Regions from separate parts of the Streptomyces sp. P9-A2 genome, predicted to be linked through region 2. Evidence: riboswitches for the same ligand, from Rfam matches in the RefSeq annotation. Region 2 holds a riboswitch; the other holds the start of a gene.
What was found. A riboswitch is a leader RNA that binds a small molecule or an ion and turns the genes downstream of it on or off. The one in region 2 is predicted to bind cobalamin.
Positions count from the first base shown of each region.

Region 1: another riboswitch for cobalamin. It lies ahead of cobN (cobaltochelatase subunit CobN); the one in region 2 lies ahead of V4Y04_RS07380 (cobalamin biosynthesis protein).

Region 1 is NZ_JAZIFX010000001.1:7,900,471-7,905,722, reverse strand. It holds gene cobN (cobaltochelatase subunit CobN) at 1-1,590, opposite strand, end outside; cobalamin riboswitch at 1,625-1,766, opposite strand; gene cobG (precorrin-3B synthase) at 1,821-3,143, shown strand; gene V4Y04_RS35425 (precorrin-8X methylmutase) at 3,140-3,811, shown strand; gene V4Y04_RS35420 (precorrin-2 C(20)-methyltransferase) at 3,808-5,252, shown strand, end outside.
Region 2 is NZ_JAZIFX010000001.1:1,625,987-1,631,238, reverse strand. It holds gene V4Y04_RS07385 (cobyric acid synthase) at 1-952, opposite strand, end outside; gene V4Y04_RS07380 (cobalamin biosynthesis protein) at 973-1,959, opposite strand; cobalamin riboswitch at 2,085-2,223, opposite strand; gene V4Y04_RS07375 (hypothetical protein) at 2,516-2,737, opposite strand; gene V4Y04_RS07370 (inorganic phosphate transporter) at 2,794-4,077, opposite strand; gene V4Y04_RS07365 (class II aldolase/adducin family protein) at 4,286-5,035, shown strand.

The DNA.
Region 1 (5,252 bases), 6.3 Mb from region 2:
CATGGCGTCCGCGCCGAACCCGCCGTCCTCGGCCCGCGCGGCGAGCCAGCGGTAGGCGGCGAGGTAGTGGTGGGAGGGCGGCAGGTCGGGGTCGTGGTAGATGGCGATGGGGTTCTCGCCGAAACCGCGCGGGGGCTGGATGAGGATCAGCAGGTTGCCGCGGCGCAGGGCCGCGAGGACGATGTCGCCCTCCGGGTTGCGGCTGCGGTCGAGGAACATCTCGCCCGGCGCCGGGCCCCAGTGCTCTTCGACGGACGTGCGCAGTTTCTCGGGGAGAGTGGCGTACCAGCGCTTGTAGTCGGCGGCCGGGATGCGTACCGGGTTGCGGGCGAGCTGTTCCTCGGTGAGCCAGTCCTGGTCGTGGCCGCCCGCCTCGATCAGCGCGCGGATCAGTTCGTCGCCGTCTCCGGAGGCCAGTCCGGGGACGTCGGTGTCGCCGAAGTCGTATCCCTCGTCCCGCAGCCGGCGCAGGAGGGCCACCGCGCTGGCGGGGGTGTCCAGGCCGACCGCGTTGCCGATGCGGGAGTGCTTGGTCGGATAGGCGGACAGGACGAGGGCCAGGCGCTTGTCGGCGGCCGGGATGTGCCGCAGGCGGGCGTGGCGCACGGCGATGCCGGCCACGCGGGCGGCGCGCTCGGGGTCGGCGACGTAGGCCGGGAGGCCGTCGGCGTCGATCTCCTTGAAGGAGAACGGCACGGTGATCAGGCGGCCGTCGAATTCGGGCACGGCGATCTGGCTCGCGGCGTCCAGCGGGGAGACGCCCTCGTCGCTCTCCTCCCAGGCGGTGCGGGAGCCGGTCAGGCACAGGGCCTGGAGGATCGGTACGTCCAGGGTGGTGAGCGCGCCCGCGTCCCAGGACTCGTCGTCGCCACCGGCGGACGCCTCGGCGGGCTTGGTGCCGCCGGCCGCGAGGACGGTCGTGACGATGACGTCCGCCGCGCGCAGCTCGTCGATCAGTTCGGATTCGGGGGCGCGCAGGGAAGCCACGTACAGCGGCAGGGGCCGCCCGCCCGCGTTCTCCACGGCGTCGCACAGGGCGTGGACGAAGGCGGTGTTGCCGCTCATGTGGTGGGCGCGGTAGTAGAGCACGGCGACGGTCGGGCCGTCGGTGCCCTCGCGGGGTGTGCGTTCCAGCGGGCCCCAGGTGGGCGCGGGCGCGGGCGGCTCGAAGCCGTGGCCGGTGAGCAGGACCGTGTCGGACAGGAAGCGGGCGAGCTGCTCGAGGTTGTCGGGTCCGCCGTGGGCGAGATAGGCGTGCGCCTCGGCGGCGAGGCCGACGGGGACCGTGGAGGCGGCCATCAGCTGGGCGTCGGGGGCCTGTTCACCGCTGAGGACGACGACCGGGCGGCCGTCGGCGAGCAGCAGGTCGAGGCCCTCCTCCCAGGCGCGCAGTCCGCCGAGGAGACGTACGACGACCAGGCCGACGCCCTCGAGGAGCGCGGGCAGGTCGTCGAGCGGGAGGCGGGAGGGGTTGGCGAAGCGGTAGGGCACCGGGCCGTCGGCCGCTCGGGCGCTGAGCAGATCCGTGTCGGACGTCGACAGGAGCAGGATGTTGGGGTGCGTCGAGCGCTCCCTGGACGAATGCGGCATGCGTCGGCCGGCCTTCCTCGGGATCCGCGCCCCGGGTGGTACAAGACGGCTGGAGTTCCTGGCTCGTCCGGCCTCGTGGGGGTCGGACTCACAGTGGCGGGACCGCGCCGGATTCGCACCGGGCTTCCTCCATGTCGCCGTCATGGCGATGACGGATCCGATGATCCGCCAAGAGACATAGTAAGGGTCGGGGCAAGAGGGCAGAACTTGGAGGCGGGGTGCCGATCTGTATGCTCGCCGCCATGTCCACGGCTCCCCTCCCCTCGTCGTCCCAGGCCACAGCGGTCTCCCGGGACCGCGGTGACGCCTGTCCGGGGTCGTTGCGGCTGCACACGGCCGACGACGGCGCGCTGGCCCGGGTCCGGGTGCCCGGCGGGGTGCTCACCGTGCCGCAGGCCGAGGCGCTCGCGGACGCGGCCGACCGACTGGGCGACGGCGAACTGCATCTGACCTCGCGTGGCAATGTGCAGGTGCGTGGACTGCGCGACGACTGCGGTACCCGGCTCGCCGGGCTGCTGGACGCGGCCGGACTGCTCCCGTCGCACGGGCACGAACGGGCCCGCAACATCGTCGCCTCCCCGCTGTCCGGTCTCGACGGGCGGAGTGCCCGGGAGGTGCGGCCGTGGCTGTCGGCCCTGGACGCGTCGCTGTGCGCGAGCGAGGCGGCGCGGGCACTGTCGGGGCGGTTCCTGTTCGCGCTCGACGACGGGCGCGGCGATGTCGCCGGGCTCGGCGCCGATGTGACCGTGCGTGCGCTCGGTGACGGCGACGCCCTGCTCGCCGTCGGCTCGGCGGACGGGGCGCTGCGGGTGTCCGGGGACGCGGCGCCCGGGGCCGCGCTGCTCGCCGCCGAGGCGTTCCTCGACGTGCTGCGGGAGACAGGGAGGCAGGTCTGGCGGGTCGACGAACTGGGCCTCCAATCAGGCGAGTTGACGCGTGCGGTCCGGCTCCGCCTGACCGACGCCGGCATCGGCTGCGTTCCGGCGCCGAACGACCGCGCCGCAAATGACCGCGCCACGGCGGAGGGACCGCCGCCGGGGGTGATCGGGGCGGCCCTGTCCGTCCATGTACCCCTGGGCCGTCTCACGTCCCGTCAGTGGCGGACCGTGACCCGGGTGGCCGCCGAAGTCCGGGCGGGCGAACTGCGCCTGACACCGTGGCGCGGCATCGTCGTCCCCGCCCCCGGAACGAACGCGACGGCAGCGGCCGGCGCACTGGCCCGTCTCGCCGGCACCGGCCTGGTCACCGACGCCTCCTCCCCCTGGCTGCGCGTCGGTGCCTGCATCGGCCGGCCGGGGTGCGCAAAGTCGCGTTCCGACGTGCGGGCGGACGCGACCGCCGCCCTCGCCGATGCGGGCCGCTCCCCCCTGCCGTTGTACTGGTCCGGCTGCGAGCGGCGCTGCGGCCACCCCCGGGGTGACCGGATCGACGTGGTCGCCGCCCCGGAGGGCGGCTACCGGATCGGCATGGTCGCCCAGGAGCGGCCGGCGCACACCACCGCCCTGGACGATCCCTCCCACCTCGCCGCCGCACTGGCGGCCCTCACCTCATGAGCCGTACGACGACCGAGAGCAGCGAGAAGAGCATCGTGACCCCCTACGACTACGAGAAGGACGGGGCGGCCATCTACCGCCGGTCCTTCGCCACCATCCGCGCGGAGGCGGACCTCGCGGCCCTGCCCGCCGACGTCAGCCAGGTCGCGGTCCGGATGATCCACGCCTGCGGAATGGTCGACCTCGTCCGCGACATCGGTCACACCCCCGGTGTGGTGGCCCGCGCACGCGAGGCCCTGCGCGGCGGGGCTCCGATCCTCTGCGACGTGCAGATGGTGGCCAGCGGCGTGACCCGCAAGCGGCTGCCCGCAGGCAACGACGTCCTGTGCACCCTCTCCGACCCGGCCGTGCCGGAGCTGGCGGCGAAACTCGGCACCACGCGCAGCGCCGCCGCGCTGGAGCTGTGGCGCGACCGCCTGGAGGGCGCCGTGGTCGCCGTCGGCAACGCGCCCACCGCGCTCTTCCGCCTCCTGGAGATGATCGAGGAGGGGGCGCCGAGGCCGGCCGCCGTCATCGGCGTACCCGTCGGCTTCATCGGCGCGGCCGAGTCCAAGGACGCCCTGGCCGCCCACCCCTCGGGCCTGGAACACCTGGTCGTCCGAGGCCGTCGCGGAGGCAGCGCCATCGCCGCCGCCGCTCTCAACGCGATCGCGAGCGAGGAAGAATGAGCGGCAAGCTGTACGGGGTCGGGCTCGGCCCCGGAGACCCGTCCCTGATGACCGTACGGGCCGTCGAGGCCATCGCCGAGGCGGACGTGATCGCCTACCACAGCGCCCGCCACGGCCGGTCCATCGCCCGCTCCATCGCGGCGAAGCACATACGGGCCGACCACGTCGAGGAACCGCTGGTCTACCCCGTCACCACCGAGACCACCGACCATCCCGGCGGTTACCAGGGCGCCATCGACGACTTCTACGCCGAGGCGTCGGCCCGGCTCGCCGTCCATCTGGACGCGGGCCGGACGGTCGCCGTCCTCGCCGAGGGCGACCCGCTCTTCTACGGCTCCTACATGCACATGCACAAGCGGCTCGCGGACCGCTACGACACCGAGGTGATCCCCGGTGTCACGTCGGTGTCCGCCGCCGCGGCCCGCCTGGGTACTCCGCTCGCCGAGGGCGAGGAGGTGCTGACCATCCTGCCGGGCACGCTGCCCGAGGAGGAGCTGGCCGCCCGGCTCGCCGCGACGGACGCGGCCGTGGTGATGAAGCTGGGGCGCACCTTCCCCAAGGTGCGCCGGGCGATGGAGCGTGCGGGGCGACTGGAGGCGGCCCGGTACGTCGAGCGGGCCACCATGGCCGGGGAACGCCTTGCCGGACTCGCCGAGGTGGAGGCCGACTCCGTGCCGTACTTCTCGGTGGCCGTGCTGCCGAGCCAGGCCGACGCCGAACGCCCCGCGCGGAAGCCGGGCTCCGTCGGTGAGGTCGTCGTGGTCGGCACCGGGCCGGCCGGGCCGCTGTGGCTGACGCCCGAGTCGCGCGGGGCCCTCGCCGCCGCCGACGACCTGGTCGGCTACACCACCTACCTGGACCGGGTGCCCGTACGGGCCGGCCAGCAGCGCCACGGCTCGGACAACCGGGTCGAGGCCGAGCGCGCCGAGTTCGCGCTGCAACTCGCTCTGCAGGGACGCAGGGTGGCCGTCGTGTCCGGCGGCGACCCCGGTGTCTTCGCCATGGCCACGGCCGTACTGGAGGCCGCCTCGGCCCAGGAGTACACGAACGTGCCGGTACGGGTACTGCCGGGGGTGACCGCCGCCAACGCGGCCGCCGCCCGTGCGGGCGCCCCGCTCGGCCACGACTACGCCACCGTCTCCCTGTCCGACCGCCTCAAGCCGTGGGAGGTCATCGCCGGGCGGCTGCGCGCCGCCGCGGGCGCCGACCTGGTGCTGGCCCTGTACAACCCCGGGTCGCGCAGCCGGACCTGGCAGGTCGGCAAGGCCCGCGACCTGCTGCTGGAGCACCGGGCGCCGGACACGCCCGTCGTCGTGGCGCGGGACGTGGGCGGCGCCGGCGAACGGGTGCGGATCGTCCGGCTGGCGGACCTGGACCCGGCCGAGGTCGACATGCGCACGGTCCTGCTGGTCGGTTCCTCGCAGACCCGCATCGTGCGGCG
Region 2 (5,252 bases):
ACTGAAGCGCCCGTACGGTGCCGCGCGTGCCCGGCACCACCACGAGGTCGGCGTCGGCCAGTTCCTCGGGCCGGTCCACGAAACGGACCACGACACCCGGTTCCGCGGCCAGCGCGTCCACGTCCGTGAAGTTGGACATCAGCGGCACCGCGCACACGGCGACCCGCAGCACGTCCTCGCCGAGCGGCGCGGCGACCGCGGACTCCCGTACGGCACCCCGCAGGGACACCGCCAGCCCGTCCTCCTCGTCGATGCCGAGCCCGTGCCGGAAGGGCAGTACGCCGTACGTGTGCCGCCCGGTCAGACCGTGCAGCATGTCCAGTCCCGGCTCCAGCAGCGACACATCACCCCGGAACTTGTTCACCAGGAAACCGGCGACCAGCTCCTGGTCCTCGCGCGACAGCAGCGCGACCGTGCCGAAGAAGGAGGCGAAGACCCCGCCGCGGTCGATGTCGCCGACGACGAGGACGGGGAGCGAGGCGTTCCGGGCGATCCCCATGTTGACGATGTCGGTGCGACGCAGATTGATCTCGGCCGGACTGCCGGCCCCTTCGCAGATCACCGCGTCGTACGTGGCCCGCAGTTGCGCGAGGGAGTCCAGCACCGTGCCCAGGAGCTGTTGTTGCCGCCCGCCGTGGTAGCCGCGCGCGCTCATCTCACCGACCGGCCTGCCCAGCAGCACGACCTGGCTGCTCCGCTCCCCGCCCGGCTTGAGCAGCACCGGATTCATCAGCGCGGTCGGCTCGATGCGGCAGGCCTGGGCCTGCATGGCCTGCGCCCGCCCGATCTCGGCGCCCTCCCGTGTGACGAACGAGTTCAGCGACATGTTCTGCGCCTTGAACGGCGCGACCTTGACGCCCTGCCGCGCCAGCCACCGGCAGATCCCGGCGGTCACCACACTCTTGCCGGCGTCCGACGTCGTACCGGCCACCAGCAGCCCGCCGCCCGTCATACCGCCCGTCATACGGTCCGTCATGACGTGCGCCCCTTCCCGCGCCCCTTGGAGGCGGTCCGCGTAACGGCTCGTACGCCGATGCGCGCGGCGACGCCGACGCAGAGTGCCAGCCGGCCGACGCGCCCCGAGAGCCGTACCGCGCGATCGATGTCCGCCACGGTCACGGCCCGGCCGCCGCCGTTGAGGACGGGCCGGTGCTCGACCCGCCCGGCGTAGGACAGCGACCCGCCGAGCCGGACACCGAGCGCGCCCGCGAAAGAGGCCTCCACGGGCCCTGCGTTGGGACTCGGATGCTTCGCGGCATCCGCGCGCCACGCCAGCACGGCGCCCCGCGGATCCGGCCCGGCGACCGCGGCGAGTACGGCGGTCAGCCGCGCCCCGGGCCACCCCGCGACGTCGTCGAGGCGCGCGGAGGCCCAGCCGTACCGCAGATGGCGGGGGGACCTGTGGCCGACCATGGCGTCCAGGGTGTTGACGGCCCGGAACCCGAGCAGCCCCGGCACACCGGCGACGGCACCCCACACCAGGGCGCCCACCACGGCGTCGGAGGTGTTCTCGGCGACGGACTCCACGACCGCGCGGGCGATCCCCTCGGAGTCCAGCGCCTGCGGGTCCCGCCCGCACAGGTGCGGCAGCCGCGCCCGTGCCGCCTCTGTTCCGTCGGCGGTCCCGGATTCCAGGGCGCGCCCGATGGCGCGGGCCTCCCGGGCCAGCGACGTCCCTCCGACGACGGCCCAGGTGGCCGCGCCGGTCAGGGCGACGGAGGCGGCGGGGGAGGACCGTACGAGGCGGGCGGCCAGGCTCCCCAGAGCGACGGCCCCGCCGACGCAGACGGCGGTGTGCAGCACGCCCCGTCCCCGGTCGTCCTGCCACAGAACCCGTTCCACGGCAGCCGCGGCCCGCCCGAAAGCGGCGACCGGATGCCCTCGGCGGGGATCGCCGAGAAGCAGGTCACCGAGGAGGCCGGCAGCGGCGCCGTACGCGAACTCGCGATCGGCACCCATGGGTTCAGCCGGTGAGGGATCCGGTGGGAGTGGCCGCCCCGAACCGGGGCGGAGCATCGCTGGTCGACCTCAACAGGCAGCCGGGCATGGCGGTATGTCCTCACTCAGGGTGTCCACGCCCTGGTTCGACGAGACCGGCGGTGGGAGTTCCTGGCTCCCGGGGTCGTTCACCCCGGTGACAGTGGCGGGACCGCGCCGGATTCGCACCGGCTTCCTCTCCTGCCGCCGTAATGGCTCCGGCAGTTCACCACGGTCCGGAAGAACCGTCAACTTGCCTTTGACCTGCGAGGCTGAAGTGTGCTGAGACCCACAGGGAGGTTCCGGAGGGTGATCGGAGAGCGAACCGCGGGCAAGGGGTTCCGCGGCGGGACGGGCGGCGCGGAAACGGCCCGGCGGCGGGCGGTCCGGGACCGGTGGTGGGCGGGTGGTCCGGGAACACGAAACGGGCGGTACGGAGGCAACGTGCCCCGCACCGCCCGCCGGGCGGACGACATGACCCGGACCGGGACGCCGGCCCGGATCCTGCCCTGGAATCAGGCAGCCGTCAGGCCATGGATCAGGCCATGATCATGTAGATCCCGTACGCCACCGCCGCCGCGCAGGCCGCGAAGCAGGCGTAGGCGCCGGTGACCGCCAAGGCCGCGGACTCGCCCTGGGCGGCGGCCCGTTCACGGCGGGACAGGCCGGTGATGCCCAGGGTGAACAGGGCCACCAGGGCCACGGTGACCACGAGGCTGACGCCGAAGACGGAACCGAGGGCCGCCCAGTCGATCTTCATGGTGCTCTTCTCCTACGTGTCTTCCTGCATGTCTTCCTGCGTGTCTTCCCGCGGGGTCAGACCGCGGTCCTGGCCGGAGGGACCACCGGATCGACGGGAGCCGGGATGGTGGCCGAGAGGTCCTCGGCCACGGGGCCCGCCGGAGGGGTGGCCACGGCGGCCATGGCCACGGTCACGACGCCGCTCCGCTCCTTGTCGGTGCCTTCGGTGTCGATGGCGGTCTCGACGGCGGTGTCATCGGTGTCGTTGACGTTGGTGTGGTCGACGACCTCGCGCCGGGAGATCTTCCAGATCGCCGCACTGGAGGCGATCAGGAAGACCGCGACGAGGGCGGTGCCCCAGCTGCCGAAGCCGCAGACCCACTCGGCGATCGCCGCGACGATGGCCGCCGCCGGCAGCGTCAGCCCCCAGGCGACGAACATCCGGGTGGCCGTCGACCAGCGGACCACGCCGCCCTTGCGGCCCAGGCCCGCACCCATCACGGAACCGGAGACGGAGTGCGTGGTGGACAGGGAGAAACCGAGGTGGGAGGAGGCCAGGATGACCGTCGCGGCGCTGGTCTGGGCGACGAAGCCCTGCTGCGGCTGGAGGTCGGTCAGGCCCTTGCCCATGGTGCGGATGATGCGCCAGCCGCCGAGGTAGGTGCCGAGGGCGATGGCGATGCCCGCGGAGACGATGACCCACAGCGGCGGGTCGGAGTCCGGGGCGAGGGTGCCGCCGGCGACCAGGGCCAGGGTGATGATGCCCATCGTCTTCTGGGCGTCGTTGGTGCCGTGGGCCAGGGAGACCAGGCCGGCGGAGGCGATCTGTCCGGCGCGGTACCCCTTCTCGGAGGACTTGCTGTCGGCCGACTTGCGGTTCATGCGGTAGGTCAGCCGGGTCGCGAACATCGCGGCCAGGCCGGCGACCAGCGGCGCGGCGATCGCGGGGATCAGCACCTTGGTGACCAGGACGTCGCCGTGCACCGCGCCGAAGCCCGCCGAGGCGACGGTGGCGCCGATCAGGCCGCCCATCAGGGCGTGCGAGGAGCTGGACGGCAGACCGACCAGCCAGGTCAGGAGGTTCCAGAGGATCGCGCCGACCAGTGCGGCGAAGATGACCTCGGGACGGATGCCGGCCTCGTCGACGAGGCCCTTGGAGATCGTGTTGGCGACCTCCACGGAGAGGAAGGCGCCCACCAGGTTGAGGACGGCGGACATCGCCACCGCAACCTTGGGCTTGAGGGCACCGGTCGAAATGGTCGTCGCCATCGCGTTCGCGGTGTCGTGGAAACCGTTCGTGAAATCAAACGCAAGTGCGGTTACCACCACAATCGCGAGGATCAGCGAGAAGCTTTCCATTTACCCAGGCAATCGTTCGAAGTCATTGGCGCGTTGAACGTAGGTAACGTGGGTGAACGGAAGGTGAACTGGAATGGGCGTCGGGGTGACCGTAGGGGAAGGTGACTGCCTCCTGGCGGGCCGAGGGCGGTCGCGGGCGGGTGTGAGCGGGTGCGGGAGCCGACGGAACGCCGTTGAAGAGATTTCGGTCACCCGGCAGGATCGCGGCATGACGGAGCGACAGAGGGACCGGCGGAGCGCGGAGGGCGGAGCGCGCGCCGGGGACCGCCCGCAGCGAGTGAGGGAACGGCAGAAGCGGCAGGACAGGGCCGTGAGCGACGAGGAGACGCGTGCCTGGGCCGCCCTCGTCGGGGCGGCCCGCCGGACCGTCTCGGACGGGCTCGTCGTCGGGACCTCCGGCAACGTCTCGGTGCGGGTCGGGGAGACCGTGCTGGTCACACCGTCGGGAGTGCCCTACGACCGGCTGACGCCGGACGACGTCACCGGCGTCGACCTCACCGGCCGACAGGTCCTCGGCACCCTGGCCCCGACCAGCGAGCTGCCCATGCATCTCGCGGTGTACCGCACGACCGGCGCCCGCGCGGTGGTGCACACGCACGCCGTACACGCGACGGCCGTCTCCACGCTCGTCGACGAACTCCCGCTGATCCACTACATGGCCGCCGCGCTCGGCGGACCCGTCAGGGTGGCTCCCTACGCGACGTACGGCACTCAAAAGTTGGCCGAGAACATGCTGCGCGCCCTCGAGGACCGCACCGGCTGCCTCCTCCAGAACCACGGCACCGTCACCCACGGCACGACCCTCGACCAGGCCTACGACCGCACCGCCCAACTGGAGTGGATGTGCAGGCTCTGGCTGACCGCCTCGTCCGTCCCCGGCCGCTCCCCGAACCTCCTGTCGGCCGGCCACCTGGCGGAGGTCACCGACCGCCTGCGGAGCTACGGACAGCGCGGCTGACCTGCCCGGCCGGCGGGCGGGGCGGAGCCCACAGCCCTGAACCGACGGAGGTCATGGACCGTCCACGGGTCCCGGCCGAGCGACGCGGCGGGCCTGCCCGGCGCCGGAGGCGGGGGAGGGGCGGTGACTCTTCCGGAGCGGCCGGGCGACGCGGGGCGACGCCCTGGCGTGGCGCCCTTCGGCCGACCGATACCGCGTAACCCGGCACCCCGGTGTT